2 regions of the Xenorhabdus doucetiae genome follow, and region 1 is predicted to be linked to the other one. Evidence: predicted binding sites of a transcription regulator. Region 1 holds the regulator's gene; the other holds the start of a gene.
The links. The regulator ArgR, encoded in region 1, controls arginine synthesis, uptake and breakdown. The targets are predictions, from matches to a motif close to ANTGAATAAAAATACANT.
Positions count from the first base shown of each region.

Region 2: a site for ArgR is predicted at 14,706-14,723, ahead of argC (N-acetyl-gamma-glutamyl-phosphate reductase). Genes of this name have one in related genera too.

Region 1 is NZ_FO704550.1:424,033-438,454, reverse strand. Features, by position in the region: gene cgtA (Obg family GTPase CgtA) at 1-700, opposite strand, end outside; gene rpmA (50S ribosomal protein L27) at 830-1,087, opposite strand; gene rplU (50S ribosomal protein L21) at 1,108-1,416, opposite strand; gene ispB (octaprenyl diphosphate synthase) at 1,668-2,639, shown strand; gene XDD1_RS02175 (DNA-binding protein) at 2,667-3,047, opposite strand; gene XDD1_RS02170 (DNA-binding protein) at 3,123-3,470, opposite strand; gene XDD1_RS02165 (helix-turn-helix domain-containing protein) at 3,658-3,924, shown strand; gene mdh (malate dehydrogenase) at 4,035-4,973, opposite strand; gene XDD1_RS19320 (hypothetical protein) at 5,247-5,420, shown strand; gene argR (transcriptional regulator ArgR) at 5,480-5,950, shown strand; gene mpl (UDP-N-acetylmuramate:L-alanyl-gamma-D-glutamyl-meso-diaminopimelate ligase) at 6,072-7,442, opposite strand; gene fbp (class 1 fructose-bisphosphatase) at 7,622-8,626, shown strand; gene ppa (inorganic diphosphatase) at 8,792-9,322, shown strand; gene XDD1_RS02135 (gamma-glutamylcyclotransferase family protein) at 9,404-9,751, opposite strand; gene tamB (autotransporter assembly complex protein TamB) at 9,754-13,539, opposite strand; gene tamA (autotransporter assembly complex protein TamA) at 13,536-14,422, opposite strand, start outside.
Region 2 is NZ_FO704550.1:219,690-238,296, reverse strand. Features, by position in the region: gene XDD1_RS01135 (IS630 family transposase) at 1-441, shown strand, start outside; gene XDD1_RS01130 (MFS transporter) at 682-1,896, shown strand; partial or broken gene XDD1_RS01125 (IS982 family transposase) at 1,915-2,358, opposite strand; partial or broken gene XDD1_RS01120 (reverse transcriptase domain-containing protein) at 2,423-3,070, shown strand; partial or broken gene XDD1_RS01115 (transposase) at 3,190-3,567, shown strand; gene XDD1_RS01110 (IS110 family RNA-guided transposase) at 3,648-4,682, shown strand; partial or broken gene XDD1_RS01105 (IS982 family transposase) at 4,960-5,409, shown strand; partial or broken gene XDD1_RS19290 (transposase) at 5,417-5,556, opposite strand; partial or broken gene XDD1_RS01100 (IS701 family transposase) at 5,686-6,855, shown strand; gene XDD1_RS20270 (hypothetical protein) at 6,995-7,183, opposite strand; partial or broken gene XDD1_RS20265 (IS630 transposase-related protein) at 7,298-7,612, opposite strand; partial or broken gene XDD1_RS01085 (IS3 family transposase) at 7,673-8,811, shown strand; gene XDD1_RS01080 (IS630 family transposase) at 8,873-9,910, shown strand; partial or broken gene XDD1_RS19050 (IS1 family transposase) at 9,914-10,042, opposite strand; gene argH (argininosuccinate lyase) at 10,132-11,514, opposite strand; gene XDD1_RS01070 (argininosuccinate synthase) at 11,554-12,780, opposite strand; gene argB (acetylglutamate kinase) at 12,807-13,580, opposite strand; gene argC (N-acetyl-gamma-glutamyl-phosphate reductase) at 13,649-14,653, opposite strand; gene argE (acetylornithine deacetylase) at 14,770-15,927, shown strand; gene XDD1_RS01050 (DMT family transporter) at 16,197-16,682, shown strand; partial or broken gene XDD1_RS01045 (IS630 family transposase) at 16,966-18,005, opposite strand; gene XDD1_RS01040 (LysR family transcriptional regulator) at 18,260-18,607, shown strand, end outside.

The DNA.
Region 1 (14,422 bases):
GCTTCAAGAAACGAATACCCAATCCCGCACCTTCTGATGCACCTTCAATCAAACCTGGGATATCTGCAACGACAAAACTTTGCTCGTTATCCATGCGCACAACACCAAGGCTTGGCACCAGCGTTGTAAAAGGATAATCAGCCACTTTGGGTTTTGCTGCCGATACCGCGCGAATAAAGGTGGATTTGCCTGCATTTGGCATACCCAACATTCCCACATCAGCCAGTAGCATCAGTTCCAACATCAGCTCACGGCTTTCTCCAGGCGTTCCCATCGTCCTTTGACGAGGGGCGCGGTTCACCGAAGATTTAAAGCGGGTATTGCCAAGGCCGTGGAAACCGCCTTTAGCCACCATAAAACGTTGTTCATGGCGCAGCATGTCCCCAAGCACTTCTCCCGTGGCAACATCACGCACACGAGTTCCGACCGGAACCTTGATGGTAATGTCCTGACCACGTTTACCGGTACAATCGCGGCTTTGTCCATTTTGACCACGTTCAGCGCGGAAGGATTTTTCAAAACGGTAATCAATCAGCGTATTGAGGTTTTCATCTGCCAGCAGGTAGACATCACCACCATCACCACCATCGCCGCCGTCCGGCCCACCTTTGGGAATATATTTCTCACGGCGGAAGCTGACGCAACCATTGCCACCATCTCCCGCGACAACCAGAATCCTGGCTTCATCTACAAATTTCATCACTTTTCTCCGTAGGATAGCCACTGTAAAACTGGATGGCAGCTAGTACCCAGAGATGGCGTAATCCAGAATATAAAAAGCCCCGCAACACACATTGCAGGGCTTCTATTCGATTAAGAGTCAAAAAACTTATTCAGCTTCGATGCTGATAAATTTACGGTTTTTTGGACCTTTAACTTCGAACTTAACTTTCCCGTCAGCTAATGCGAACAGGGTGTGGTCACGGCCACAACCTACGTTGCTGCCTGCGTGGAACTTAGTACCACGTTGACGAACGATGATGCTGCCTGCCAAAACAGACTCACCACCAAAACGTTTTACACCCAGACGTTTGCTTTCAGAATCGCGACCGTTACGAGTCGAGCCGCCAGCCTTTTTGTGTGCCATTAATCTGCTCTCCTAAAATCTTAAGCGATGCCAGTGATTTTAACATCAGTGAACCACTGACGGTGGCCCTGCTGCTTACGGCTGTGTTTACGACGACGAAACTTAACGATTTTAACTTTCTCGCCACGACCGTGCGCAACAACTTCAGCTTTAACTTTAACGCCTTCAACTACTGGAGCGCCGATTTTGATGTCTTCGCCATTAGCGACCATCAGTACCTGGTCAAACTCAACAGTTTCACCTGTTGCGATGTCCAGCTTTTCCAAGCGAATTGTTTGGCCTTCGCTTACTCGGTGTTGTTTACCACCACTTTGGAAAACTGCGTACATATAAACTCCGCTTTCCGCGCACCCCCTAAAAATGCTTTCCAGAGCGCGCTATAAAATATTCACAATAGGGCGCGAATTCTACGCAAAAACCGCCTAGAAGACAAGTGCAGAATTAGAACAGATGAGAAAAAAACAGAGTTTTTCAATTGTCATTTATTTGAACGGTTTTTCAAGTACAATCGATATATCTTGATATCTATTGATATGCTAATTAATGAGCACAGCTCTGAATCAGAGTCCAAAGCCAAAACATGAATTTAGAATCGATAATTAAACTTACCGCTGATGATATGGCAGCGGTTAATGAAACCATTCTTAACCAATTAAATTCTGACGTTGCGCTGATCAACCAACTTGGTTACTACATTATCAGCGGTGGTGGCAAGCGCATTCGCCCAATGATTGCCGTACTGGCAGGTAAAGCCCTTCATTGTGCAAGCGAAAAACACATCAAAGTTGCTGCTTTGATTGAATTTATCCATACGGCAACCTTGCTGCATGATGATGTCGTTGATGAATCTGATATGCGCCGGGGAAAAGAGACAGCCAACGCCATTTATGGCAACGCTGCCAGTGTCCTTGTCGGCGATTTTATCTATACGCGTTCATTTCAAATGATGACCGATCTTGATTCCATGCGCGTATTAAAATTGATGTCTGACGCTACCAATGTCATTGCTGAAGGCGAAGTCATGCAGTTGATGAACTGTAATGATCCGGATATTTCAGAAGATGACTATATGCAGGTCATTTACAGCAAAACCGCCCGCCTGTTTGAAGTCGCTGCCCACTCAGCCGCCATTCTCGCCAACGCCACGCCTGAGCAAGAAGCCGCACTGCGTGATTATGGCCGTTATCTGGGGACCGCATTTCAATTAATTGACGATCTGTTGGATTATGACTCAGATAACAGCACACTCGGCAAGAATACGGGGGATGACCTGAATGAAGGCAAACCCACATTACCCCTTTTGCACGCCATGACCCGCGGAACGCCGGAACAATCCGCTCTGATCCGCAGTGCCATTGAGCAAGGTAATGGCCGCCATTTGCTGGATACTGTACTGGCAACAATGAAACAGTGTGGTTCACTTAACTACACCCGCCAACGGGCAGAAGAAGAAGCTGATAAGGCCATTTCAGCATTGCAAATACTGGAAGATTCTCCATACAAGGCGGCCCTTGAGGGATTGGCTCATGTCGCCGTACAGCGACTTTCCTGAACTGAATCAATCAGTGTCCCAGATCACTCAATCTGGGGCACTCTCTTTATTATCAATATCTTGAATACCGACATATTGAACAAGGCTGGCCAGCCCTTTTCTCAAAATGAACTTAACCATGCGCTCTCTTTCGGATTTGCTCAACTGGTAATAAGCCTCCACCCAGATCATAAAGGGGTCCTGCCGCTTATTCCGGTAGTACTCGACTGAACTTTCACTCACAGTCAGTAGATTCAGAACTTCTTCGGGTAAACTGTTGACATTATATTCGAGCGCTTTTCCTTGTACTCCACGCTTACGGCGTTGTTCCCAGCCCTCGCGTCTTGCCATCAGATTGACCCCTTGGGGAGACGATGGCAGCCCTGCGAGGCCGATGAGCTCCTTTGCAGAATACCAATCTTTTTTCATCTCTTTCTCCTCGCTTGATACTGGAGCAGTGAAGAGAAAGCCAAATTTTAAGCATTTGGCTTTTCAAAAGCTGTCTCAAGTAGCTGTGATTTTTTCCAAAAAACTTCTTATGCCATCACGTAATATCACTTCGGTAATTACCTCCTTTTCTTCCTCGGTGAGTAAATTAAATGCACTTACCCAAATAGAGAGAGGATCTTGTTTCTGAACCTGATATTCCGCTGATGTTTCATGTAGTTCCAAAGCCGTTAAAGTTGATTTAGGCAAACAAGAGTAATGGTATTCAATGGCCCTTCCTTGAACACCCGCCCGTTTTTGCCTCAACCACTCTTCACGTTTTGCCCTGGCATTAACTCCTTGTGGTGATCTAGGTAACTCACCTACACCGGTCAACTCCATTGCCGTATACCACTCTTTTTTCATAATGTTTCTCTATTTTTGTAACCAAGTTCAAAAAAGACGTTATTAAGAAAAAATTAGAAATATTTTTAGAAAAAATAATGTTATTTTATTTTCTTAATAACAGGTTCGTGTTCGTTATTAATTTCACATTAACGCTTTAGTTATACCACTAATGTGGCTTCAAATTTAATAGAAAAGGATTAAAAAAATGATTTCTATGAAATCGGATTGGCATCCTGCTGATATTATTGCTGCTTTACGTAAACGAGGAACGACGTTAGCCGCCGTTTCCCGTGAGGCGGGGCTCAGCTCATCAACTTTGGCGAATACACTTTCTCGCCCGTGGCCCAAGGGAGAATGGATAATAGCGAATTACTTAGAACTGCATCCGTCTGAAATATGGCCAAGTCGTTATTTCGATCCCCGTACAGGAGAACTATTAGAAAGGAAAGTTAGAGAGAAAAAGAATAATTAGCTATCAATATTATTATTGAAAGAAAAACCGCTAGTTATTTCTAACTAGCGGTTTTAGTTATCTAATATATTTAGCTTAATTCGTATATTAATAAATCATTAATAAATGAATTATCCGTTAATAAAATTTTCACCCAATTCAATATCGTTTTTCAAAACATCCAGCATGTTATCGAGTGCCTTTTGTTCGAAGTCACTCAATTTGCCAATATCTAAACGTTCTTCGATACCGTTTTTACCTAAACGAACAGGCTGCGCAAAGAAACGAGCGTATTTGCCATCACCTTCAATATAGCTGCACTCAACAATATTGCTTTCACCTTGCAAGCCACGGATCAGAGACAAGCCCAAACGTGCCGCTGCCTGCCCCATAGACAGGGTTGCAGAGCCGCCACCCGCTTTTGCTTCAACAACTTCAGTACCTGCATTCTGGATACGCTTGGTCAATGCTTCAATTTCTTCATCAGTGAAGCTAACACCGGGGATTTGAGACAACAGAGGCAGAATGGTCACACCGGAATGCCCGCCAATAACAGGAACTTCTATTTCTTCTGCTTTCTTGCCTTTCAATTCAGCCACAAAGGTGTTGGAACGAATGACATCCAAGGTAGTTACACCAAACAGGCGGTTTTTATCGTACACCCCTTCTTTTTTCAGGACTTCAGCAGCAATGGCTACCGTGGTATTGACTGGGTTAGTAATAATGCCAATTAATGCTTTTGGACAAGTTTTAGCAACCTGCTGAACCAGATTACGCACGATACCGGCATTAATGTTGAACAAATCGGAACGATCCATACCAGGTTTACGCGCCACACCCGCAGAAATCAATACGACATCTGCACCGACCAGTGCAGGGGTTGCATCTTCACCAGCAAAACCAGTGACCTTGACTTCCGTTGGGATATGGCTCAGATCGGCTGCCACGCCTGGGGTCACCGGAGCAATGTCATACAAGGAAAGTTCTGAACCTGAAGGAAGCTGGGTCTTAAGTAGAAGGGCAAGTGCCTGACCAATACCACCGGCTGCACCGAGAACTGCAACTTTCATCCTGATACTCCTTAAATTAAGTACTGTAATCACTACGTATTAAAAACAATCTGTTAACAGCCAGATTATCCACCTAATGACCTGATGATGGAACACCAAAGTTACTTTATTTTAGACAAAATGCTTATCTGTTAATGAGATAATGGGCACTTTTCTGAGAATTATTTCAGTTGTCTTCCTCATCAATTGGCTGATTACCTTACTCTTCCCCTTCACACTAAACAACACCATTTAATTAACAACACATTTACCCTGCTTAAATAGCGTTTCAAAATGACAGGAGTCAATCTTGACCCGCACGGCGCGCAGGACAAGATTGCAAACACTCACTATTATGAAAATCTATTTAAGTTGGCAAAAAGAAAAGCGGGTAAAAAAGCGGGTAAAAAGAAAATAAGCAGAAATAAAATGATATTCAGCGCCAGACTATATTCGTCTCTTTCTTGAATAAAAATTCACTCTTTCGCATAATGTCAACCTGATAACGGATTCAACGATGGTGAAATATGCGTGTTCCTTCGAAACAGGAAGATTTGGTAAAAACTTTCAAGGCATTATTGAAAGAAGAAAAATTCAGCTCTCAAGGTGAAATTGTTTCAGCGCTTCAGGACGAGGGGTTTGAAAATATCAACCAATCTAAAGTTTCCAGAATGCTGACGAAATTTGGTGCAGTCCGAACCCGTAATGCAAAGATGGAAATGGTCTACTGCTTACCCGCAGAATTGGGCGTTCCCACTGCCACCAGCCCATTAAAAAATCTGGTATTAGATGTCGATTATAATCATTGTGTTGTCGTCATACGAACCAGCCCTGGTGCAGCACAATTAATTGCACGCTTATTAGATTCATTGGGGAAAGCAGAAGGCATTCTTGGCAGCATTGCAGGCGATGACACCATTTTTTCTACCCCAGCCCAAAACTTTTCGACAAAACAACTCTACGAAGCCATTCTCAACCTGTTTGAACAAGAGCTTTAATTTTGCAGGTCTGCCGTATGTCAATCCAATCAAGCTATGTGCACAGCACATGATAACAGGAAATAAAAAGAGGATCGTCCAATGGGCGCGATCCCCTTATTATTGAGCATATTATAATGAATTAAGCCGCGGTTGCTTTTTTCGTCAATGCTGCCAGTAGCTTCTCGTGAATGCCACCAAATCCCCCGTTGCTCATAATCAGAATATGGTCACCCGGCTGTGCTGTTTCGACAATCATCTTAACCAAAGTATCCATATCTGCACTCCAACGAGCAGGTTGAACACACTGTTCAGCAATTTCAACCACTTGCCACGGAATATTAGTTGGCTGATAGAGAAAAACTTCATCAGCACGTCCCAGAGAAGGGGCAATCTCATTTTTGCCCATCCCCATTTTCATGGTATTCGAACGAGGTTCCAGCACGGCAAGAATGCGAGCCATGCCACCCACTTTGCTTCTCAGCGCTTCCATTGTGGCTAAGATGGCTGTTGGATGATGGGCAAAATCATCATACACCGAGATACCATTGACTTCGCCACGCAATTCAAGGCGGCGACGGGCATTAATAAATTTGCCCAGTGCCTGACAAGCCTCCGCAGGTTGAACACCAATATGCTGGGCTGCCGCAATCGCCATCAAACCATTATGCATATTGTGTTCACCGACTAATGACCACTGCACTTCCCCAACCTGTTCCCCCTGATGGAATACGTGATAGTGACTGCTGTCCTGACTGGTTTTCTTCGCCTGCCACTGACCGCTTTCTCCGATCGGTTCCAACTCACTCCAGCACCCCATCGAGAGCACTTGTTTCAAGTTAATATCATTATCAGGAACGATGATCTTACCTGTACTCGGCACAACCCTGACGAGATGGTGGAACTGTTTTTGAATAGCGCCCAAATTTTCGAAAATATCAGCATGATCAAATTCAAGGTTGTTCATGATCAGTGTGCGAGGGCTGTAGTGGACAAATTTCGAACGCTTATCAAAAAAGGCACAGTCGTATTCATCCGCTTCAATCACAAAAAACGGGCTTTCACCCATTTGCGCTGAAACTTCAAAATTCCCCGGTACACCACCGATCAGGAATCCGGGTTTATAGCCACAGTCTTCCAAAATCCAGGCCAACATTCCCGCCGTAGTTGTTTTGCCGTGGGTGCCCGCGACAGCCAATACCCAACGTTCCGGCAAGACATGATCATGCAGCCATTGCGGACCGGAGGTATAAGGGATGCCACGATCCAGCACAGCTTCCACACAAGGATTGCCGCGTGTCATGGCATTACCAATGATCACCATATCTGGGGCAGGATCGAGCTGTGCCGGATCGTATCCTTGGATCAGCTCAATGCCCTGTTGCTCCAGCAAAGTGCTCATGGGTGGATAGACATTGGCATCAGAGCCAGTGACTTCATGCCCCTGTGTGCGAGCGAGGATCGCCAGCCCACCCATGAAAGTACCGCAAATGCCAAGAATATGAATACGCATTATTTCTACCTGATATCATGAACTGTATCACTATTTTAACCATCAAATCAGAGATTAGAAGTGCAATAGCCTATGAATCATTGGATTCTTTGGCTAAACTGCCTGCGCATAAGTGCAGCACATGCAAAACAAAAGTAAAGCACTCTCCCTAAACCACAATCAAATTCAAGGCCCTCATCATGAAAACATTAGGCGAATTTATCGTCGAAAAGCAGCAAGATTTTCCCCATGCAACAGGTGAACTGACTGCACTGCTGTCTGCCATCAAGTTAGGTGCCAAAATTATCCATAGGGATATCAATAAAGCTGGTCTGGTGGATATTTTAGGCACAAGTGGCGCCTCTAATGTTCAGGGTGAAGTTCAGATGAAACTGGACTTATATGCCAATGAAAAACTCAAGGCAGCACTGAAAGCCCGCGGCGAAGTGGCAGGTATTGCTTCCGAAGAGGAAGACGAGATCGTGATTTTTGATGGCGACCGAGCAGAAAATGCGAAGTATGTTGTTTTGATGGACCCACTGGATGGTTCTTCGAATATTGATGTAAACGTTTCCGTCGGGACTATTTTCTCGATTTACCATCGAATTACCCCGATGGGTCAACCTGTCACCGAAGAGGATTTCCTGCAACCGGGTCATCGTCAGGTGGCAGCAGGTTATGTGGTTTATGGTTCATCCACCATGCTGGTTTACACGACAGGCTGTGGTGTCCATACGTTTACTTATGATCCTTCCCTTGGTGTATTCTGTCTGACCCACGAGAAAGTCCAATTCCCAGCAAAGGGCAATATGTACTCTATCAACGAAGGGAACTACATCAAGTTCCCACTGGGTGTGAAAAAATACATCAAATATTGCCAGGAGCAAGACGAAGCCACCCAGCGCCCTTATACGACCCGTTATATTGGTTCTCTGGTGGCTGATTTTCACCGCAATCTGTTAAAAGGTGGCATCTATATCTACCCAAGTACGGCAAATCATCCAACCGGAAAACTTCGCTTGCTTTATGAATGCAATCCCATCGCATTCCTGGCGGAACAAGCCGGTGGTAAAGCCAGCGATGGCGCAAACCGGATTCTGGATATCGTGCCAAATAAACTGCACCAACGCGTCCCTTTCTTTGTCGGCACAAAATCTATGGTAGAAAAAGCAGAAAGTTTTATGGCGGAATATCCTGATGAATAAGCGGCTTGATTAAACCATAAATTAGAATTAGGTCATCAGTGGATCTGCGCTTTTTTATTATGCTCCTAAGCCTGCGCCACCACCGAAAAATCCGAGGAATTTCGGCCTGTTTTGGCTATAATACCCGGCACTCCATTTTGGTTTGAAATTGAAGGAAACCGTTTTATGAGCTTAAATAATGTACCGGCTGGCAAAGAGCTGCCTGAAGATATTTATGTCATCATTGAGATCCCAGCGAACGCAGATCCTATTAAATATGAAGTAGACAAAGAGTCGGGTGCCCTGTTTGTAGACCGTTTCATGTCAACGGCGATGTTCTACCCATGTAACTACGGCTACATCAACAATACCCTGTCTCTCGACGGTGACCCGGTTGACGTATTAGTGCCTACGCCCTACCCATTACAACCGGGTTCTGTCATTCGCTGCCGCCCGGTGGGTGTCCTGAAAATGACCGACGAATCCGGCGAAGATGCAAAATTGGTCGCTGTGCCTCATACCAAACTGAGCAAGGAATACGATCACATCAAAGATGTGAACGATCTGCCAGAACTGCTGCGTGCCCAAATCACCCACTTCTTCGAGCACTATAAAGATCTGGAAAAAGGCAAGTGGGTTAAAGTTGATGGCTGGGACAATGTTGAAGCCGCTAAAGCTGAGATCCTGTCTTCTTTCGAACGCGCTGCCAAAAAATAATTCTGGTCAGTAATTGCGGATCTTAATTCCCAAAACCTCTGCCCATAACTGGGACAGAGGTTTTTGTTAATCGTCTAATACTTACTCTTTTTCGTGGCGTTTCAGCCAGTCACCACTGGTTATCCTCTGTAACCCCTCAACAGATAATTGATACAAGTAGATCCACGCCTTACCATAAGGTGTCTCAATCAGTTCCCTTTCGTACTCCTGAGAGTTTTTTTTCAACTCATCCAATTCTGTCAGGATGGATGGCGTAATACGATAAACTTCACATTCGATTGTTCCTTCGCCACGGATAACCGCCGGATAGTGCCCCAGATCATAAATTTCATAACCTTCTAAGCTGTGTTCTCCCAACAATTGGGCATCCGTCATCCAGTGGTGATTGCCTTGTTTTCGCCTCAGGCTACCATAAACAATAACTCGCATCTTTAAAACTCAAACTCATAGAGCAGATCTAAAGCCTGATCAATACCAGATACCGCTTCCAGATACAATCTTGGCATAACACGATAGCGTAACGTCAGGGTTGCCAAAGAATCAAAAATACCCACCCCATATTTCACCTGCAAGTCGTTGGTAATTCTGCCACTGACGACAACCTGAGATTTATCCCCCACCCCTTGGGTATCCAAGGCCAAATCAGAAACGCCAAAAGTTTCCCCAATCTTACCGACTAATTGACTACTCTGGGCAATGCCCAACCCAATCAGCATAGCGGCCATTTGTGAGTTGTCATAATCCCCTTTTTCCAATCCTTCACCTCGTAACAAGTAAGACAAGGCTTCCTGTTGTGACTTGACGGGATCAGAGAAAACTTCCACTTTCGGTTTATCGGCCAATCCCGTTACCCGCACACCTGCGATGACCTTGTTCGCCGTCGATTCTGGATTACGGATCGCTTCAATATTTAACAAGGGCTGATCCGGCGGACCAGAGAACATAATGGTTCCCTTACGCACTTGCAAATCTTGCCCATAAGCATAGAAATTCCCTTCCGGGATATCAATCTGGCCATTTAATCCCAACCCCTGTTTATCCTGAAGGACTTTCAAAGCGCCTTTGAGCCGTGCTTTCAAACCAAAGGCACTCAAGTGCACATCATTGCCAATATGCACATTTAAATTACTTTGAATCAAAATAGATGATTTTTTCTTCTCAATGGGCTGGAGGTGCTTATCCAACATCACTTCATCCGCGGAAACCCCTACCGCGGATTCCGGTAACTCCTGAACCGTAATTCTGGCCCACGGGATATCCACATTACCATCGAGTTTCAGTAGGTTTGGTTTCGCTTCCAGCACCAAATTGGGACTGACATCCACCTTCACCATCGGAGGAAGGGTGACACGCAATTTGTCACCATTGGCAGCCAATCTGGCATACCACTGATCCAAACTGCGCCAATCAGCATAACCATTCAGGTTTAATTGCCCCTTGGGCGTTCTGATCATGCCATGCAGATCAGAACTGGCACCGGCAAAATGAACCGCCAACTGACCTTGGGTAATATCGAATGGCAGCCAATGATTGCTCATTTTCACGATATCAGCATTCAGTTGACCAAAGAGCAGCGGCTTCTTCGCATTGCCACCAAGACGTAACTTGGCATTTAACCCGCCTTCCGCTTTTTCGTCTTTATCTAAAAGCGGTTTAATCAGCTTTAAGGAAAGTGCCTGAATATCGACATTCCCCGATAATTTCCGGCTGCCTTCTACATCAGCGACCTGCACGTCACCTTTCAATTGCCCATTGTCAGCCAGTTTGAATAACCATGCCAAATTCGCCTTGCCATTTGCCAGCCCTGCATTCAAAGTAACGGCTGCAAAATTAATCGGTAAGGTATTCCCTTCGACAACCTGCCGAACTTGTACACCGTTCCCTTGCAGTGCCACTTTTGCTTGTGGCAATCCCTGATCGGCTGTCCATCGGATATCAGCATGCCCACTGAATATCCCCTTAAGTTGGGTCGTTCTGTCAAGGAATGGCTGGATCATCGCCAAATCAAAGCGCTCAAGCGCCACTTGGGCATGACCGCTGGCTCCCGCCTCAAGCGGTTTTGAGATACACAGGCGCGCATTGGGATTAAGCCAGCAATGCGTTCCAACGATAGCTTTTTGTTGCAAGTTGAAGTAATCAACGGATATTGCCTGACTTAAACGCCACTCACCTACAGGGGTCACAAAGTCAGTATGGTTGATATTGCCTTTCCAGTGCTCCTTTTGACGATCAAAACTGCCATTGAGCGCCAGTTGGCCTGATACCGGAGTGCCTTCAATCTTCAGTTGTAAATCATGTTGCTTTTCTGTGCCCTTCGCGTTGAGCGTCAAGTCCCTGATCGTGAGATCCGCCTGTTTCAATTGACGCACCACAACCGATAGCTGGCCTTGGATCTGGTCAGCCGAGCGGATGTCACCTTTAATCGTGGCGCTATCTACCCTTAGCGCATCCTGCCAGCGCAACCCACGGGCCTTCAAATCCGCCATGATTTGCGGTGCCTTGAGATTGCCGCGCAGTTTGACTTCACCGCTCACAAAGCCAGCCAAACCCGGCAGTAAGCCGTTTAATTGCGGTGCATGAATTTCACCGTCGAGTTTCCACGCCTCATCCGTCAACCGCCCTTGGATATTTAATGTATTATGCCCAATGGCAACATCGAGTTGAGGAATATCCCATTGCCCTGCGGCATTACCCGACGCTTTACCCTGCGCTTTGATCACATTCTGCTTCACATGACCATCAAGGACAATTTCAGGGATCTGAAGCTGCCAGCTTCCCCCATACAGGCTGCCACGCACGGCTATTTTACCGCCTATTTTGGCCGGCCATTCCGGCCACTGTTTAGCCGTATTGATGCCATCCAACATGAGTTTGGCATTCCAACTCACGGCCTTACTCCAATCAACCACACCGATAATATCGGCTTTACCCTGCAAGGCCGCCAAACGCAAACGTGTTAACCGAAGCGATTCCTCATTGCCCTTGGCGTCCAACGTCAACAAGGCCGGAGGCAGATCATTGCCCTTAATCTCCGAGCGGAGGGAAAGATCGTAACCACTGGCATGTCCATTTAAACGTAACTTGACACCATCAAGCTGATATTCGGGCTTACCCTGCAATGGCCATTGCAGTTGCTGGCTTTTCAATGCCAGACGTACCGGCAAATCTGCTGTTGCCAATTCAGTCTGAGCATCCAAACTGGCGGTTATAGGACCGGAAAGATTCAAGGCGAGATTAAGTTGCTGCAATAGCGCACCTTTTAACGTTAAATCAACTTGTTGCCCTTTTAAGCCGTCCAGATTGACACTATTTAAATTATCAACTTTGCCTTTAATTGCCACATTGATCGGCCATTGCTCAGAAAGTTTTGCCGTTCCCTGTATCGCCAGTGAGCCTTCTGCGGCCTGTAAGCCCAACATTTTTATCTCGACTGCCTGCCCATGATTACTGGCCTGTAGCCGCAAGTCATTAATCTTGATGTCAGTATCCCCCGTTAAACGAAGCTGACGGCCGTGGATACCTTCCAGCGTGATATCAAGAGGAATGGGAATATCGGGTAATTCCGCCAGCAGCGGCTTGGCGAACAACGCCTTCAAGGTTTCACCCAATGATTTTTGCGGTTCAACCTGCGGCTTGGTTGTTTGCGCGACCCTAACTTTTTCAGGTGCACTTTTTGGCAAAGCTACCAGCAGATGATTAATTTCCGTCGGCTTTAATATCAGTTGCTTTTCCTGCCACTGAGCCGCCGTTTTAAACTCATCCAATGCAATGGCGATACCATCGACCTGCACATGCGTATTTTTAAAAGACAGCAAGTCGAGTGAGATAGGATACGGTGTTTGTAATTCAGTCAAGGGTGCCGATTCAGTCTCAGGTGCCGATGGCGGAAGTTCAGCAGTATTCACCGAAACCGTGACTCCTTCCGTTGTCAGCGCGTTGACACACACTTGGCTGTGTTTCAGGCAGGAAAGCCGTAGAGCGAGGTGTACATTATCAGCCTTAACGTTAACGCCCGGCATCTGATATTTCACGCCTTGTAGGGTTAAATCGCGCCAACCGCCACTGACACTCGCAATATCCAATCCGGGAACCCAACGTGCCGCACTGTTAATCATAAAATGCAAACCCGTTTGGCTGCCAATCAGCCCGACAACGGCCATCAATAACAGGCCAACCATCAGCAGGAAAACAATACTGACCCTTTTTGCCCACTTCATAGTTCAGCCCCTAGCCCGATATAAAATTCAACATTATGGCTATCTGGATCTCCGATTGGCGTTGCCAAATCAAATTTTATCGGCCCTACCGGTGAAGCCCAACGCACCCCCATGCCTGCGCCGGTTTTAAAATTACTCCTTCTAATATCATTCACCGCTTCACCCGAATCAACGAACAACGCACTCCACCAATTGCCATAAATATTGTATTGATACTCCAACGAGCCAACGGCCAACTTAGATGCCCCGGTGAGTTTACCCTGACTGTCTGTCGGTGAGATTTTCTGGTACTTATAGCCACGAATACTGCGATCCCCGCCGGCAAAGAAGCGGAGATCCGGTGGCACTTGGTCGAATTCATTGGTCTCTATCCAGCCCAAATCCGCCCGCACCACAAAGCGGTGATTCTCGCGATACGTTCTTATCCAGACATGATGTGCCTGTAACACGAAAAAATCGACATTGGATCGCCAAGTGGTATCAGAAATATCAAACGAGTAACGCTGGCTATCTCCCCAATAAGGCATTGTGCCGCCACGCTGGCGAATACGGCTGAGGCTGACGCCCGGATACAGCAGCACAGTGGTATTGGTGACATTGGCTTGGGTAAAGTGGCTAAGACTCCAGCGCAGGTTAACGCCGTACTGCCAACCGGTGAAACGATCCCAGTTACGGGAAAGGTTTAGGGTCGCAGTATCCGCAATCGTATCGTTAATATCTTTACGTTTATAACCTGTCTGTAACTGATAATATTCTTCAAGGGGATTGACCTTAAGCGGCATTTTGTAGGATGCGTCGATGATTTGTTCTCGTGCCGAAAGGTTAAGGCTGGTACTCAAGCTGTGCCCGCGGGAATTGAGCCACGGTTTTTTCCATTTTGCCT
Region 2 (18,607 bases), 200 kb from region 1:
GGATGGAGTCCACGGGGTAAGCCCCATGAAACTGAGCCTCAAGAGCATGACAGGCGGTCAGTTCTGGGGGCGTTAAATTACACGGATAACACGCTGTTTTACCAGACAACGTCAGGCAGTATCACGCGAGATGACGTGATTGATTTTTTAGAGCAGCTCGCCCAACAAGGGGACAACCGCCTGACATTTTTAGTGTTGGATAATGCGCGTATCCATCACGGGATTGAAGAAAAAATCAGAAATAGCTGGTTACGAGAACACAACCTGTTTTTATTCTACCTTCCCGCCTACAGCCCAGAGCTGAATTTGATTGAAATCGTCTGGAAACAAGCCAAATACCATTGGCGACGTTTTATCACTTGGACTCAGGAGACAATGGAGAATGAATTAAATACGTTATTGGGCGGTTATGGTAACCAATTTGCAATTAATTTCTCTTGAGTACTTAGATGTTATACTCAGGAAAAATGTGGGTGATACCATACATGCAGGAGTTGCATTAGATTATACTTGCTTTTTCGTCTTCAGAAGTAAAGATAAATCAATGTTAGATGACGATGTGAATAAATTTGTGGTTGATTTTTATTTTATCATTTCTTGAATTCAATTCCATCATGGGGGGAAAGGATGTCAACCATTCTATCCAGATTCAATTTGTTTCAGTTAGTGACGTTCTCAATTATGACAGCCAACAGAGGTGCTTTTTTCTTACTCACTTGGCTCTCAATTCCTAAAGGTCCCTTATTTATATCTTATGTTGTAGGTTTATATTGGTGGGTTTATACGATTTCAATGCCGTTTGCTGGTGCACTAGTGGATACTAGTTCGAAATTTAAAGTTTCTTTATTAGGTTCAATTGTCACTTTAATAGCGGTCGCCATGTTATACCTAGGCCATGATAACTATTCTGAATTAGTGATCTTTTCCATTTCTCTTATGTTATCTATTGGAGCGATGATATTCACTGTGTCTTCTATAAGTTATTCTGCATATCTAGTTGACAAAAAGAAAGATTTAGTAAAATTTTTTAAAATTAGGTCTATCGTAATGTCTTTGACTTTATTTGTTGGTCCGAGTTTAGGTGGGGTATTTTTATCATTTTCCGGTGAAGGTTTAATGACTATTTTATTGCTAAGTTTTTCTGCTATTGCAATTTTAATGTATATAAAATTACCTGTCGATTATAAAGCCAATGAAACTAAATCGCTTAGTTTCATTGGATGGTATGAAGATACTAAACTGGGTTTTGCTGCTGTAAGAAAAGTGCCAACTGAATTAAATATTGCATTATTTATGATGTTGCTAAACTTTTTTATTACTCCTTATCTAAATATAGCTATGCCGTTGTTGGTTGTAAAATTTTATCATTTCACATCTTATGAACTTGGTTTTCTTCTGGCCTTGTTTGGTGCTGGAGTGATATTTGGCAGTTTCGTGATAACTCTCATAAATCTTAATAGCTCAATGAATTTTCATTTATGTTTATTGGGTGTCATAATTTTGGGATGTAGCCTTGTTTTATCAGCCTTCGCTTCTAATAGCTATGTGCTTTACTTTCTTGTTTTTATTGCTGGATCGGGTGTAGCTCAGTTCAATGTTATTGTCTCTTCTTCCAGAGCCTCCGCTATTCCAGATCGCTATCGCTCAAGGATTGAAGCTTTCGTATTATTTATATCCCAAATAAGTATCCCCTTAGGATCATCACTATGCGGCTTACTTATCACATGGTTAGGTGCTAAAAATTCAGTTTTAATTTTCGGAGTGGTCATAATTTTTGCTTCTTTTCTTTTTTGTAAGATACCTAATATAAAAGGTCTCTTAGGTCAAAAGATAGTAGAAGATAAAGCAATACCTTATTACAAATTAAAGTATCCTGATGCTTTTCCAAACGAATGAATTTATTTTTAATTAACCTCAACTCTGTTTAAGCACAGCGATTTCCCGATCACGTAAACCTAAGCTCGGCTTTTTCGGTTGGAACGTATAAGCAATTAAGCCTGATACGACCTCCAACAAAAAGCCGATAACACTCCGATGTCTTGAGTGTTCTATCTGAGAAATATTTTTCAATTGATCATTGACGGTTTCTATTAAAAACCGTTTTCTTAACATCACCTTATCCCAAAGTGACAAAAACTTCGTTTTCATATTACGACGAACGTTGGTAATGAGTGTCATGCCTTCCTCTTTCAATTCATCCCATAACTCCTGTGATAAATACCCTTTATCACCATACAAATGCCCGGATAATCCCTTCACCAATTCCTTAATGGGTTCGCGGTCATCCGTATTCCCTAGGGTTAATTTAACGGATAAAAGCTCACCACAATCATTAATGACCAAATGAAGTTTAAAACCCTAAAACCATATATGGACGCCCCCGGTTGTGCAAGCATTGAGTCGATACGGTTTGCTACCATACAATATCTACCTGCACCATGTGATAGACGAATGGTTTGATGAAATCAGCCGTTCACACATTCACGGTCGGGCAGAGATAGTGAGATATGCTGATGATATGGTATTTACCTTTGAATTCCTTAACGAGGCGAAACGCTTTTATAAGGTGCTGCCTAAACGACTGAATAAATACGGTCTGGAGTTGCACGATGACAAATCGCAGCTAATCCCTGCGGGACACATTGCCGCAATGAGAGCCAATCAGTCGGGCAGGCGTTTGCCAACGTTCAACTTTCTGGGGTTTACCTGCTATTGGGGTAAATCGCGAAAAGGTTTCTGGCGACTGAAATACCGCAGCCGGAAAGACCGTTTCGCCGCCAAATTGAAGGGACTCAGGGACTTCCTCTGGAAGAACCTGAATACCCCTGACAAAAGGTTTGTCCTAGCTACAGTCATCAGGGTAATCAGAGGCTGGATAAATTATCACGGTATTTCTGACAACCAGAGGCGAATTGGGCAGTTTATCTGCCAAAGCAAGCGGATACTTTACCGATGGTTAAATCGGAAGGGAGGACGTCGGGGGCTAACGTGGGAAAAGCTGACGCTGATCCTGAAACTGCTGGGTTATCCTTCAAGCTGGAAAGTCCATTCAATGTTCAATTCTTGCTGAATAGGTGTGACGACTAGGATCTGTCGGGAGCCGGATGCGGTAGTTCTGCACGTCCGGTTCTGAGGAGGGGCCTGCCCGGGTGACTGGGTAGGTCTACTCACCACTTTTGTCGTTTTTTCATGCCTCAATGGACGCAATTTTGTCTTGACAACGGGTATCGCCTACGGCGCAGGCAAGGTCACATGTATCACAGTGAAATTATGACTATATTAATCCTCTTTCACCTGTCGCATTACCGTAATTTTAAACATTTTTATCTGGATCATATTTGGAAATATCATCATCACGATTTTCCCACCTTGCTCAGTTATACCTGTTTTGTCAGTGTCGCGCCTTCTGTTTTGGTTCCATTGTGCAGTTATCTGACTCAATTAAAAGGAAAACCTACGGGAATTGCTTTTATTGATTCCACGAGTTTACGTGTGTGTCATAACATCCGTATTCCCCGGCATAAGGTGTTTGAGGGGGTAGCACAGCGAGGAAAAACCTCAATGGGCTGATGTGATGGACGCCCCCTTTTTCAATGGAAAATAGTGCCATCTTTTATCCGATGCACTGAATTTCGGGAGAACATCTCATGAGTACGATCAAAGTAGTGGGTATTGACCTCGCTAAAAATGTCTTTCAAGTTTGTGTCTGGATGGAAGACGGTTCTGTTGCTTCGAACCGAAAAATTTCACGACAGAAATTTCTTGATGCCATACGGGCTTTTCCACCTGAAACCCTCATCGCTATGGAAGCCTGTGCCACTTCTCATTATTGGGGACGGACGTTGCAGTCTATGGGCTATCATGTCCGAATTGTTCCCACCCAGCATGTAAAAGCTTTCAGCCATCATCAAAAAAACGATGCCAATGATGCGTTGGCTATCTGTGAAACGGCCTGCCGGCCCGGTCTCCATTTTGTTCCCATCAAAACCGTAGAACAGCAAGATATCAAAGCACTGCGCCGTGCCCGTCAGCTCATGGTGGAACAGCGTACTGCTCTTGCTAATCAAATCAGGGCCTTTCTCGCTGAGCAGGGAATAATTGTGCCTGTGGGGATTCAGAAACTCCAACAGCACCTCCCTGATATTCTGGAAGAAGGTGATAATGCTCTGTCTTGTGTGCTGCGTCGTTTATTGCATACGCTGTGGGAAGATCTGCAGAATTTGAACGTCAGCATTCATGAAATGGATAACGAAATTACGGCGCTTTCCCGTCAGCAAGCAGGGTATGGGCACTTGCTGACTATTCCCGGTGTTGGTCCCCTGATTGCGGCGGCTTTCGTGAGTGACGTCAACGCATCCCAATTTACTCATGGCCGGCAGTTATCAGCCTGGTGTGGTTTGGTTCCCCGGCAACACAGTTCGGGCGGGAAAAGCCGTCTTTCTTCTCTGAGCAAACATGGCAACCGTCATCTCCGAACGTTAATTATTCATGGTGCCCGAGCGATGATGCAGGGCGTGCAAAAACGGGATGATCCTTTAGGCGAGTGGCTAAGAACACGGATTACCCGATGTGGCCCCATGAAAGCCATAGTTGCTTTAGCTAACAAGCTGACCCGAATTATCTGGCGTATTCTGACAGATGAGGTTGATTATGATATGAAAAAAGCTTTTGCTATCCATTAATTGAATTAATTGAATTAATTGAATTAATTGAATTAATTGAATTAAGTGAATTGAAACAGACGCTTTAACCGAGTTTGCAAACACTGATGAAAAAACGGCTATCGGCCCTGCAATAACCTGAGTAAAACCTAGGTAGTCATATACCGATGACGGCTGAGAAGGAAACAGGGTGCGGATGACATCATGGCGCGGGCAAATAAGCCCTTTATGACGCCGGATATATGGTAGCAAACCGTATCGACTCAATGCTTGCACAACCGGGGGCGTCCATATAGGGTTTTACGGGTTCAAATTACACTTGGTTGTTAACCATCAGGGCGAAATTTTGGCACTCAAAGTCACTGCCAGTAATGTGGATGATCGGGAACCTGTCCGCGACTTAGTAAAAGAATTAACGGGTTCTCTGTATGGTGACAAAGGTTATCTTAGCCAGGAACTGGCGGATGATTTAGCGCAAACGGATGTCACTTTCGTCACGAAAAAACGCCGTAACATGAAAGCGAAGGCGCAGGCAGAGTGGGATAGGATGATGTTATTAAAGCGTTTTATCATTGAAACCATTAATGGTCAATTAAAAGAAATTTCTCAAATAGAGCATTCTCGCCACCGAAGTATAACCGGATTTCTGTTGACCGTTTTATGTGGATTGATTGCTTACTGCGTTAAAGAAAAGAAACCGTCACTGAAAATTTTCGACTCAGAAGAAGATTTCCCAGTGACGGCTTAAACGGAATTCGGGTTAAATATAACAATGCACAAAATACCTCGTAGACATCCACTTTTCTGGGGTGTGTGCGCTTCCTGTTACTGACAACAGGGGTTCAATTTTCATGAACACTTCTCGACTAATATCACTGGCATAAGTTTTTCTCATCCCAGCAGTTTACATGAAAAACTATTCAGGTTTAAAAAGATTCTGAATAGGTTCTAATACTACAGTCGTACGCCCCATTGTGGCATGATGGCCCTGACATTTTTTTCCTGAAAATACGGGAGGTGTTCAATGCACTCACCGACCAATGCCTGGGAACAAGAACTGCTCTCACTCCATACTCGTCTGGCTCCCTTGTTTCACTATCCCGGCCCACAACACCGCAGCCTCGCCTATCTCCGGGGGCTGCTCAGTGACGTTGAACGTAAAAATGGCTGGCAACTGGCGGAATGGATAGGCGAACGCACGCCTGATGGCGTTCAGCATCTGCTGGAACGAGCTCACTAGGATGTCGACGTCGCCCGCGATATTCTGCGGGACTATGTGACGGAACACTTAGGCGATGAACACGGTGTGCTCATTGTTGATGAGACCGGATTTGTCAAAAAAGGCACGCATTCTGCCGGGGTGCAACGTCAATACAGTGGCACCGCCGGGCGCGTCGAAAACAGTCAGGTAGGCGTCTTTCTCTGTTATGCCGGTCAGGGCGGCCATGCCTTTATTGACCGGGCGTTATACCTGCCCAAGCAGTGGACTGATGACCGCCCACGTTGTGAAGCCGCCGGCATTCCTGACGCGGTCACTTTTGCTACCAAACCGCAGCTCGCCCGGCAGATGCTGGAACGCGCATTAGAGGCCGGTGTGCCCTGCCACTGGGTGACGGCAGATGCCGTTTATGGTCAGAACCGTCGCCTGCGTTGCTGGCTGGAGTCCCGGAATCAACCGTTTGTGCTGGCGATCCCCAAAAATGAACCGTTGTGGTGGCAAGGACCGACTTATATCAGAGCGGACAAGATTGTGGACAGCCTGACGCCTGAGCAATGGGAAACACATTCTGCGGGACGGGGAGCGAAAGGTGAACGTCAGTATGACTGGGTTAAGGTGCCGCTCTGGCGTTTACAACTCAGTGAGAAAGAACGGGAATATGGCCATTATCTGCTGGTCCGGCGCAGCCGGGATGAAAAACAGGAACGGGCTTACTATGTCGTGTATGCGCACAGAGAAGAGGCTGACCTGAAAACCCTGGCGCAGGTGGCAGGTTGTCGCTGGGAAATTGAATGTGGTTTTGAGGAAACAAAGGGAGAATGCGGTCTGGATCATTATGAAGTGCGGCAATGGCATAGCTGGTATCGGCATATTACCTTATCGCTGCTGGCCCATGCGGTTCTGGCGGTCTTACGGATACGGGAGAAAAAAAACGCCGACAGGACTGATAGCCCTCAGTGTGGCGGAACTGCGTAAGCTGCTATCCAAATTAATGGAAAGAGTGGGAGAAACACTCGAACAAATTTTGCATTGGTCATATTGGCGGCGGCGACATCAATATTACGCACAACAATGCCATTATCGTCGTCGGGATAACCGCATGATTACAGAGCAATTACGACTGTAGTACTAACAAATCTTGTGTCATCCAGGCATGGAACACATCCGCATTAATATTCCCGGCAAACAAGCTTAAGGACACAAACGTCTTTTTGATAATGGCGCCAATGGCATTAATGCGGCCTTTGGCCTGCCAGTCGTGTGTCCCGAAACAGCGTTGCCCTTTTAACGAATAACCGCGCATTCGTGGCATTGACTGCTCAAAACCGTTTTCATCCAGATAGACAACCGGTTTGCCCGCCTGTTCATGATGACAAATACGCTCGATAAATCTCTGACGAGCCTGTTCGTCAGCCTGAGGGTGTTTTAACGTTTTTTTGACGGTGATATTCAGCCGTTTCAAGGCGTAATGGATAGCTGATTGTGAGACGCCCAGACGTTTTGCTCTTTCCCATTGGTAGTCATCGGGATAATTTTGGACATCAGTGATAAGTCTGTCGTCCCTGATTTTCGTGGGCGGTTTATCCCTTGTCATACAGGGTTCGATTTTATTGCACCACCGAAACAGAGTGCGGATAGAGACCTCAAAGTGGGCACTCGTTTGTTCGAACGTCAACGAATGCTTGTCCTTGTATTCCAGTACTCTTTTTCGGAAATCTAAGCTGTAGCCCATCTCAATTCTGCCTTGTCATTGGAATGGAGGTATTATGACACAGTATTATGATTCTGCTATATTCAAGGGCGGTCAACCGTTTTAGTTTGGCTTAGGAAGCATGGTCAGTTAGATTGGAGTTTGGGTTGTACACCTTTCCATCCTCAGGGGGCACCGATGACCATATCCTCCTCGCTCACACCCGAGCAACGGATAAAAGAACCTGAACAACAACTGACTGAAATGCAAAAGAAAGCCGAATTTTTTGAGGCGGTCGTGGCAGTTTTAAAACGCGACTATGGCGTCAGTCTCGTAAAAAAGCCACGAGGCAAGCCATCCAGGAGAAAAAAGTGACGGGCTTCAAGGTGGCGCAATGTTGCCGTTATCTGGGTATCACGCGACAGGCGTATTATCAGCAATGTCAGCGGGCAGCAATAAAGGCGAGACAGGAACAGGATGTGCTGATGCAAGTGCAGACAATACGCCTGAAGCAGCCCCGTATTGGAACGAGAAAGTTGCAGTATCTGCTCAATCAATCAGGGACATTAAAAATAGGCAGAGACAGTCTGTTCAATTTACTCAGGGCCCATCACCTGTTAGTGACGCCCAGACGGGCTTACCATAAAACAACGAACAGCCATCACCGTTTTTACTGTCACCCCAATTTACTCAAGGCCGGTCCCAATAAGATAACGCCGACGGGGCCAGAACAAGTCTGGGTGGCCGATATCACCTATCTTCCCGTGAAAACCGGGGAAGCTTATTTAAGTCTTATTACAGATGCCTGGTCACGTAAAATTGTGGGGTATCATGTGCACGATAACTTAAAAACAGATGCAGTCATCAAGGCGTATAAACAGGCCTTAAAAAGCCGAAAATGTCTCGAACAATCGCTGATCCATCATTCAGATAGAGGATTACAATATTGTTCAAAGCGCTATCAAGCGTTACACGAACACCATGAGGTCATCTGTTCGATGACCGACGGTTACGATTGCTATCAGAATGCGTTGGCAGAGCGTGTTAATGGTATCCTGAAAACCGAATTTTTACTCAGTAAACCCGCGGACCTTGAAGAAGCGGTGACACTGGTGAGTGAATCGATAGATATTTATAATCGGTATCGACCTCACTTAGCCCTAAAATATAAAACGCCCGATGAAGTACATCATCAGGCGTCAGTTATGAGTAAAATAAGTGTCAACGTATATCAGGACTAGATATACCAATCGCCATTGAAGATGCTTGATTTCTTATCCAAACCCGATCATGCTTGCAATCATGAAAATTCATCTGACACCAGAACAAAAACGTGCCCTCGAATTGATGCATGATACCACTCGTGATAGTCGAGTCTGTGATCGCATCAAGGCCGTGCTTTTGGCGTCAGAGGGCTGGACAGCTCAGATGATTGCTCAGGCCTTACGTATTCATGAAACTACGGTAAGCCGTCACCTAAAAGATTTCATCGCGCAGGAAAAACTCACCCCCGAAAATGGCGGTTCTGAAAGCCATCTCTCTGCCAAACAAACCGCCGATCTGGTTGATTATTTGACGGCAAATTTGCTGCATACGACCGCTCAAATTGTGGATTATGTACGAGCTCGTTGGCAGGTGTCTTTCAGCGTGGGAGGCATGACGAAATGGCTTCACCGACAAGGTTTCAGCTACAAAAAGCCAAAGGGCGTTCCTCATAAATTCGATGCGGATAAGCAGCAACAATTTATTGATGACTACCAGTCTCTGAAAGACCGGGCAGGTCAGAATGAACCTATCCTATTTATTGATGCGGTGCATCCTTCGCAGTCCACAAAGCTCAGCTATGGTTGGATGAAAGCGGGGAAAAATCAGGTAAAAGTGGTCGAAACCACCGGCAGTCGTACCCGTCTCAATCTTCTGGGCGCCCTCAATTTACAACGAATTGAAGACACCGTGATCCGTGAATACCCGAGTATCAATGCCGAAAATATCGCGTATTTTTTCGGCGCTATTAGAGAAACTTACCCACTTTCGCAAAAAATTCATATTATTCTGGATGGGGCGGGTTACCACCGGGCAGAATTGGTGAAAGAGGTGGCATATGTCCTTAATATTGAACTGCATTACCTACCGCCTTACAGCCCAAACCTCAATCCAATAGAGCGATTGTGGAAGTATATGAATGAGCAAGTACGTAACAATGTTTATTTTCCGGATGCGAAGACATTCCGTGAAACCCTTCGTCACTTTTTTCATGTCACTTTGCCAGAAAAAGCGAAAGAACTCACGACTAGACTGACTGACAACTTTCAGATTTTAAAACCTGCATCTTCAAGTTAGATTGGTATAGGTGAATTCCAGTTGCCAAGTATGGTGACAAGATTGACAGAGGTAACGTTGATGACCAGAACGGGAACGCCCATTACGATGAACGCTTTTAACAGCACGACAAGATGGGCAGATAACATCCAATCTTTGCCATCTGAATGTTCTCCAAATAAGCGTCAGTTATGAGTAAAATAAGTGTCAACGTATATCAGGACTAGACAGAGAGTTTTATATTAACGTTCTTTTCTCATTAACTGCTTTGCCTCTGCAATCGCTTGCTTCACCTGTTTTTGCGCTACGCCCCCTTTTGCCAGACGCTTGTCCAAACAGGATTGCAGCGATAAAACGTCATAGACGTCCACCGAAATAACCTGGCTAAATTTTTGCAATTCAAGCAGAGAAAGCTCTTCCAGTGCCTTACCCCTGCCAATCGCCGCAACGACAACTTCCCCCACAATGTGATGTGCCTCGCGGAATGGAACGCCTTTTGCCACCAGATAATCAGCCAACTCGGTTGCATTGGCATAGCCCTGTTTTGCCGCCTCCTTACAACGGGCATGTTTGACTTGAATGCCATCCAGCACCAATATCGCCATGTGCAAACAATCCAGCCAAGTATCCAGTGCATCAAACAAACCTTCCTTATCTTCCTGCATATCTTTATTGTAGGCGAGAGGCAGCCCTTTCAGCGTCATCATCATCCCCGTTAATGCGCCCTGAACCCGACCACACTTGCCACGGATAAGCTCCAGCGCATCCGGGTTTTTCTTCTGCGGCATCAGGGAAGAGCCGGACGTGACCCGATCTGACAACTCAACAAATCCGGCTTCTCCGCTATTAAAGAAAATCAGATCCTCAGCAAAACGCGAAAGGTGGATCATACTTATGCTCGCATCGGACAGCAGTTCCAGGACATGATCACGATCAGAAACACTGTCCAGACTATTGCGTGTCGCTGAGGCAAAACCGAGCCAGCCAGCCAGTTGCTCACGATCAATAGCATAAGCCGTTCCTGCCAACGCCCCGCATCCCAACGGGCTGACATCCAGCCGCCTTAAGGCGTCCTGCAACCGGGTTTCATCACGACTGAGCATTTCCACATACGCCAAACACCAATGGGCAAACGTGACCGGTTGCGCCCGCTGCAAATGGGTATAACCGGGCATAACAGCATCCTGATTATTTTCAGCCGTGAATACCAGCGCTTGTTGCAACTCAGCCAAGGCTTGCAGAATGTGGACGATCTGGTCTTTGCACCATAATTTCAGGTCAGTGGCAACCTGATCATTACGGCTGCGCCCCGTATGGAGTTTCTTACCCAAATCGCCCACTTTGGTGATAAGTTTCCCTTCTACCCAACTGTGAATATCTTCCGCATCGCTTTGCAAAATGGCCTTGGGATTGGCTCGCACTTCATCCAGTAGCTCATTTAACGCTGATTCCAGCTTTTGCTGCTCTTCGGAAGTTAACACTCCTACTGTCACCAATGCCTTTGACCAGGCAACCGAGCCAACAATATCCTGCTGCGCCAAACGATAATCAAAACGCAGTGAATCATTGAATTGCTTGAACCGCTGATCGGCTTCCTGACTGAAACGCCCGCCCCAAAGTGCCATAATCTCGTTCCTGTTTTTTCTCTAATTGATTGCCAAAAGTTAATTGCCCGAAAATGACTTTTTGCCGTTCAGTGCACGAATGCGTGAAGAAAGCGAATAGAGGCGAATAAACCCTTCGGCATGGCGATGATCGTAAACCTCATCTTCGCCAAACGTGGCGAACTCTTCAGAATAGAGGCTATTGGCTGATTTTTTCTGCACCGCCGTGACCTGCCCTTTATACAGTTTCAGGACAACTTCACCGCTGACACTGGCGGCCAACACTTCTGCTGCCGCTTGAATTGACTGGCGCAAGGGGGCAAACCAACGGCCATCATAAACAACATAAGACATTTCCAGTCCCAATTGTTGACGCCATTTGAAGCTATCGCGATCCAAAACCAGTTGTTCGATACCACGCAGCGCTTCCATCATGATGGTTCCGCCCGGTGTTTCATAACAACCACGGGATTTCATGCCGACCAGACGGTTTTCCACGATATCGATTCGGCCAATGCCATGTTTGGCACCCAAGCCATTTAACTGGTCAAGGCATTGATACGGTGACAGCGCCTGACCATTCACGCCCACCACTTCACCTTTTTCAACCGTCACCGTGACATATTCCGGTTTATCGGGTGCCGCTTCTGGTTCTACGGTCCACACCCAACAATCTGGATTGGCCGCATTCCACGTGCTTTCCAAAACCCCACCTTCGGTTGAAATATGCCACGCATTTTCGTCACGGCTATAAATTTTTTCCAGCGTTGCGGTTGTCGGGATATCACGCACTTTCAAATAATCCAGCAACGCTTCACGGGAACGCAGATCCCATTCCCGCCACGGGGCAACCACTTTCAGATACGGTGCCAATGCGGTATAAGTGCTCTCAAACCGAACCTGATCATTACCTTTGCCGGTTGCGCCGTGAGCGACGGCATCCGCACCGACTTTCAGTGCCAGTTCAACCTGTGCCTTGGCAATAATTGGGCGAGCCATTGACGTACCGAGCAGATAACTGCCCTCATAGAGAGCGCCGGTTTTCAGCACGGGATAAACATATTCTTTGATAAACGCTTCTCGCAGATCAACGACGTGGCATTCAGACGCACCGGAACGTAATGCCTTCTGCTCCACACCCTCCAGATCTTCGCGGCTTTGGCCGACATCCGCGACAAACGCAATCACTTCGCAATTGCCATAATGCTCTTTCAACCACGGAATAATGGCGGAAGTATCCAAACCACCGGAATACGCCAGAACAATTTTCTTAATGCTTTGAGTCATAGGGATAACCTTTTTAATTTTGTTTATTAAGCTGAAATTCGTGTGCCAATAGGGATGCCATTAAATAACGCAATCAACTGATCTGCATGGCGCCAGCTCGCAATATCCACGGGTTGTCCGAGTGTTTTTGCCGCCTCCAACGCGGCATTCACCTTCACTATCATGCCGTCGGTGATAATGCCTTGGTCGATGAGCTGCTCGATCTTCTCTGCCGTAGCTTCCGGGATTTTTTGCCCTTTCCCATCCAAAATACCGCTGACATCGGACAGCAAGATCAAATCCGCATTCAGCACTTGAGCGATGGCAGTCGCCGCTTGATCGGCATTCACATTCATCAGTTCACCCTGTTCAGTGATACCAATGGAGCTGATAATCGGCATATAGCCCAAATCCAGCAAAATTTTCAGCAGATCAGGTTTTCCCGCTTGCGCCTTTCCCGTGTGACCGAAGTCGGCATCAAGTTGAGAAACCTTCACGGTTCCACCATCCCCCAGACATAACCCGATGGCAGGCAGACGAGACTTTGTTGCCCATGCCAGCAATTTTTTGTTGGCGGTTCCGGCCAACGTTCCGGTAATAATGTCGATTTGATCCTCTGGCGTGATCCGCAGGCCTTGTTTCTTCAAAATGGGCATCTGCAATTGCTGCATCAGTTCATCAACCAGGCAACCACCGCCATGTACAATCACCAGCGGACGCCTGTGTGTTTTTCGGTATAACTGCAATGTGGTAAATAACCGTTCCAGCGCTTCTTCACTGTCTAACAACACACCACCCAACTTGATTACTAACGGCTCCATCGGATTTATCCTCTGTCGGTATTAATATCGGTAGGAATCTTAATTTTTCGGCATTCAGTCATTAGAAATTAAAGCAATGCCAGCGTTTCCTCATACCCCAAACGCATGTTCATACACTGTACTGCCTGTGCTGCTGCACCTTTCAACAAATTATCCTCCGCCCCCACGATAATCAGGTGCTGCCCCTGAACAGCAAAACCAATATCGCAGAATGGCAAACCCACCACCGCTTTCAACGCGGGAAACCCGTTGTCATATAAACGCACCAGTGGTTTATCATGATAGGCCTGCTGATAAGCCTCTCTCACTTGTGCTTCTGTCACACCCGATTTCAATTTACAGGTGATTGTGGCAAGAATACCGCGGGAGAAATTGCCCAAATGCGGGGTGAAAATCACTTCTGTCCCTAAATGGGTGGCAATTTCAGGTTGATGGCGATGGTTAAAAACCCCGTATGCTTGCAGGCTCACTTCACAAAAGCTATTTGTGATCGAGGCCTTCCGGCCCGCGCCACTGACACCACTCACCGCATTGATAACTGGCCACTGTTCTGTATCTAATAAATTTTGTTCAAGCAACGGCTTCAAGGCGAGTTGGGAAACTGTCGGGTAACAGCCGGGCACGGCAACCAATTGTGCTTGCTTGATTTTCTCTGCTTGCCACTCGGCCAACCCATATACTGCTTGCGCCAACCACGCAGCATTTTTATGTTCGAACCCGTAGTATTTTTTATAGAACTGTGTATTTTGTACGCGATAGGCACCGGATAAATCAAACACAATACATCCTGCTGCCAGAAATTCCGGGGCAATATCATGGCTGACTTCATGGGCAGTCGCGAGGAAGACCACATCAATCCCCTTTGCCGTCTCAATCACATCGGTCAACGGCTGTAAGGGTAAATCAAGTATTCCCTTATATTGAGGATAAAGTGCTGAAAAACATTTCCCCGCATCTAAACTTTGAGAAGAAACCCACAAGCTGGAAAGATGGACATAGGGATGACGTTGTAGATATGCTGCTAACTCAGCTCCGGTATAACCACTGGCACCTACTATCAGCGTATTCAACATGGGATTTATTCACCTTATAGTATTAACCCAATCGTATTAATTCCACCACCGAATTGCATTTGTATGCAATTAATTTGCATGAATATTGATACTATTATGAGTAAGGGCTGTCAACAGTGAATATGAAATTACCGTCTTTTATTAAATTATATCATCAGCTCATTGCAGCTCCTTCTATCAGTGCAACCGATGCTGAACTGGATCAAAATAATGAAGTTGTTATCAATCTGCTGGCGGAGTGGCTAACAGAGATCGGCTTCTCCATTGAAATTCAACCCGTCCCTGAAACGCGAGGCAAATTCAATCTGCTGGCAACCTTGGGCAGTGGTTCAGGGGGATTACTGCTATGCGGCCACACCGATACCGTTCCTTTTGATGCAGGGCGCTGGACCCAAGATCCCTTCACCCTGACCGAACGCGATGGCAAGTTATATGGGCTTGGCACGGCTGACATGAAAGGCTTCTTTGCTTTTATCATTGATGCTTTGCGGGATATTGATATCAGTAAGCTGTCTCATCCCCTTTATATTCTGGCTACCGCTGACGAAGAGACCTCCATGGCAGGCGCCCGTTACTTTGCTGCCAACACCAACATTCGGCCTGATTTTGCGATCATTGGCGAACCCACCTCATTACAGCCAATTCGCGCCCATAAAGGGCATATCGCCCCTGCGATCCGCATTGAAGGAAAATCAGGGCATTCCAGCGATCCGGCTCGCGGTGTCAATGCCATTGATCTTATGCACGAATCCATTACCCAACTGATAGCACTACGCCACACCTTACAAGAGCGCTACCACAATCCCGCGTTTGTCATCCCTTATCCGACCATGAATTTCGGTCATATTCACGGCGGTGATGCGGCAAATCGCATTTGCGCCTGCTGCGAGCTGCATATGGATATCCGCCCGCTGCCTGGATTGACCTTGCAGGATTTGGATGAATTGCTGAATGACGCACTGGAACCGGTAAAACAGCGCTGGCCGGGTCGCCTAAGCGTGACAGAACTTCATCCCCCCATTCCGGGCTATGAATGCCCGACAGACCACAAACTGGTCGGTGTGATTGAAAAACTGTTGGGAACGAAAGCCGATACCGTCAATTACTGTACGGAAGCGCCTTTTATTCAGGAATTGTGCCCAACATTAGTCTTAGGTCCGGGATCGATTGAACAGGCGCATCAGCCCGATGAATTTTTGGATATGGCGTTTATTGAACCCACAAGAAAACTGCTTTCACAGCTTGTAGAGCACTTTTGTTTGAGTGCAGCGTAATTCTCACTACCTATAACCCCGGTGGGTACATCGGGGTTTTTACAACTATTCATAATTTGAATAATTTTGTATTAAAAAAATGATTTCAATTCTTTTTATTAATATTTAATAATCACCACACCCTAAGGTCGTTACTTATCCAATAGGTACATCTTCACTCAAATATAGAAAAACATGCTTAGTATCACAGAGTCCTAGAACTCGATACTCAGCCAAGGAATATAGTTAAACATAATAAAGTGACTTAACATTAACTTGAGGCAATACCAATGACATCCCCTATCTCAATATCAACGGCCATTTTGGCATGTGGAGCGATTTTCGCCGGAGCTGTAGTACCACTTCAGGCTGGTGCCAATGCAGCATTAGGACGGAGTTTAGGGCATCCATTATGGGGAACAGTGGTATCACTTTTAGTGAGTTTATTAGCTGTTATTCCTGTTTTCCTAACAATGAGAGTACCAACGCCACAAATTACTCAGGTAATAAATTTACCTATATGGTCTTGGTTCGGTGGTATTGCTGGAGTTATCTACATTACCGCTGCGATTATTCTAACGCCACAATTAGGCGCAACTAACTTCATTATATGTGTGATAACAGGACAAATTATTGTATCTGCACTGGTTGACCATTTTGGATTAATGGGATTACCTATTAAGGAAGTGAATTTCGGGAGAATCTTTGGGATAGTGTTAATTTTTTCTGGTGTTTTTGTGGTGCAATATTTCACGACTAATGCTAATAAATTTTGAAATTTTTAATTATGAGAAAATTGACATTCAGGAATTTAATTAAAATAATCACGCTTTACAAGAAAGGAATTATTTTAAACTCTGATTTTTTCTCACATAATAGATAATTTACTACGTCAGCAATACAACCATATTTTATAAGGTATAAAAACAGTTGAATAATCACTCAAATAGCAATACTATCGAATTCTGACAATAAATTACGTATATTTTATTACGCTTAACTCTACTGTCTTCTTGTAGATATTTTTCTCTTGAGTTGATGAAATTTCTAAATGCCTTTTCATAATGCTGAGACTCTGATATTTCTGATTCCTTTCAACGTCTTTTTTCCTGACGCCGTTTTTAAAAAAATTTTCACATTTTTAATCAGTTGCCACATAAATTGGCAACCATGATTACGGGTAACCGTTTCATGTAACGATTGCCATAACCGCTCTATTTTGTTCAACCAGGGCGAATAAACCGGAAGGAATAAAAGTGTCACGCTTGGATTCTGTCGTAACCACGCTTTTACTGACTTACTTTTATGAATAATGTAGTTGTCTAAAATCACGGTGAGCGTTTCTGCGTGACGATATTGGCGTTTTAATTCTTCTAACGTATTGATAAATAATTGAGCGCTTTTCTTCATGTAACCCGTAAAAACAATTTTGTTGGTCCGGACATCAAGACAACCCGCAACGTAGTATTTTTGATTTTTTACCCGGCGTATTAATGCGTTTTTGCTGGGCTTTAAAATACCAGCCCGCCCCGATTTTCGGGTTCAAGTGAATATCCCTTCATCTTCATAAACAACAGGATGTTTCTCTGACGCCGGGGAAGCGCTTCGGTAATGCGGGCCATTTTTTTTCATATTTCGGGAACGGGTACTTGAATGGCGGGGCCGCTCTTCTTCAGAAAATCCCTTGTTGACGAAAAAAGGGAAAAGGCGTGGTCATTGAAGGGGGATTTTAAGAACCTTTTGATTAAAAAAACAAAAAGGCCAGGGTCCATTGGGGAAACAGAATAACCGAACTGTTGGGGAAATAGTTCAATAAAAAAGAAAAAAAAAGGCAAAAGGGGGGTTAAATGCCATCGGGTATGGCGGCCTGCCGGTAAACTGAGTAACCCCATCCATCCCAGCTCCCTAAACCGCTTAATCCAGCGCCAGACAGAAGACTCAGCGCAACACAGTTTATCGGCCACTTGGGAGACCGGCTCTCCTTGGCATAACCAGAGTATGCCCATGATCCGGCGGGCATAATTTTTATCTGTGGTTTTTTGAACGACTTTTTTCATCTGGCGCCGTTCATTTCGGGAGGTTGGTGGTAAGATAAGCATAACTCAGTCCTTCCTTTTGCGGTTTCTTTTATTGCAATCAAGACATTCGCAAAAATAGGACTGAGTTTCTTTGAGACTCCTACCATTTTGGCAAGCCATTTAGTATCTGATGAGTATACCCTCAGTTATTAAACTGTAAATATACCCAGTATATTCTAATTTGTGATCTATATTTTACTTATTTAAAAACCATCTATAATTATAAGTTAACTTAATGTATTTTATTAAAAATTTTAAATTCCATTATAATAAATATGAATAATCTACGAAATGTTGACCTTAATCTATTAGTTACTCTGCAGGTATTATTAATCGAAAAGCATATTACTCGTACAGCAAATCGGCTACATAAGAGTCAACCCGCAATCAGTCATGCACTTGCAAATTTACGTAACCTGTTTAATGACCCCTTATTAGTTCGTCGCTCTGGTAAGCTCGAACTAACAACCCGAGCTCAAGAATTACTCATACCTCTTCGTGAGATTTTGGGGCAAATTCATACCTTGATTGAGCCTCCATTATTTGATCCAACTCAGACAAAAAGAACATTCCGTTTATCTATGTCAGACTATGGAGCCCGTGTTTTACTGCCAACTTTAATT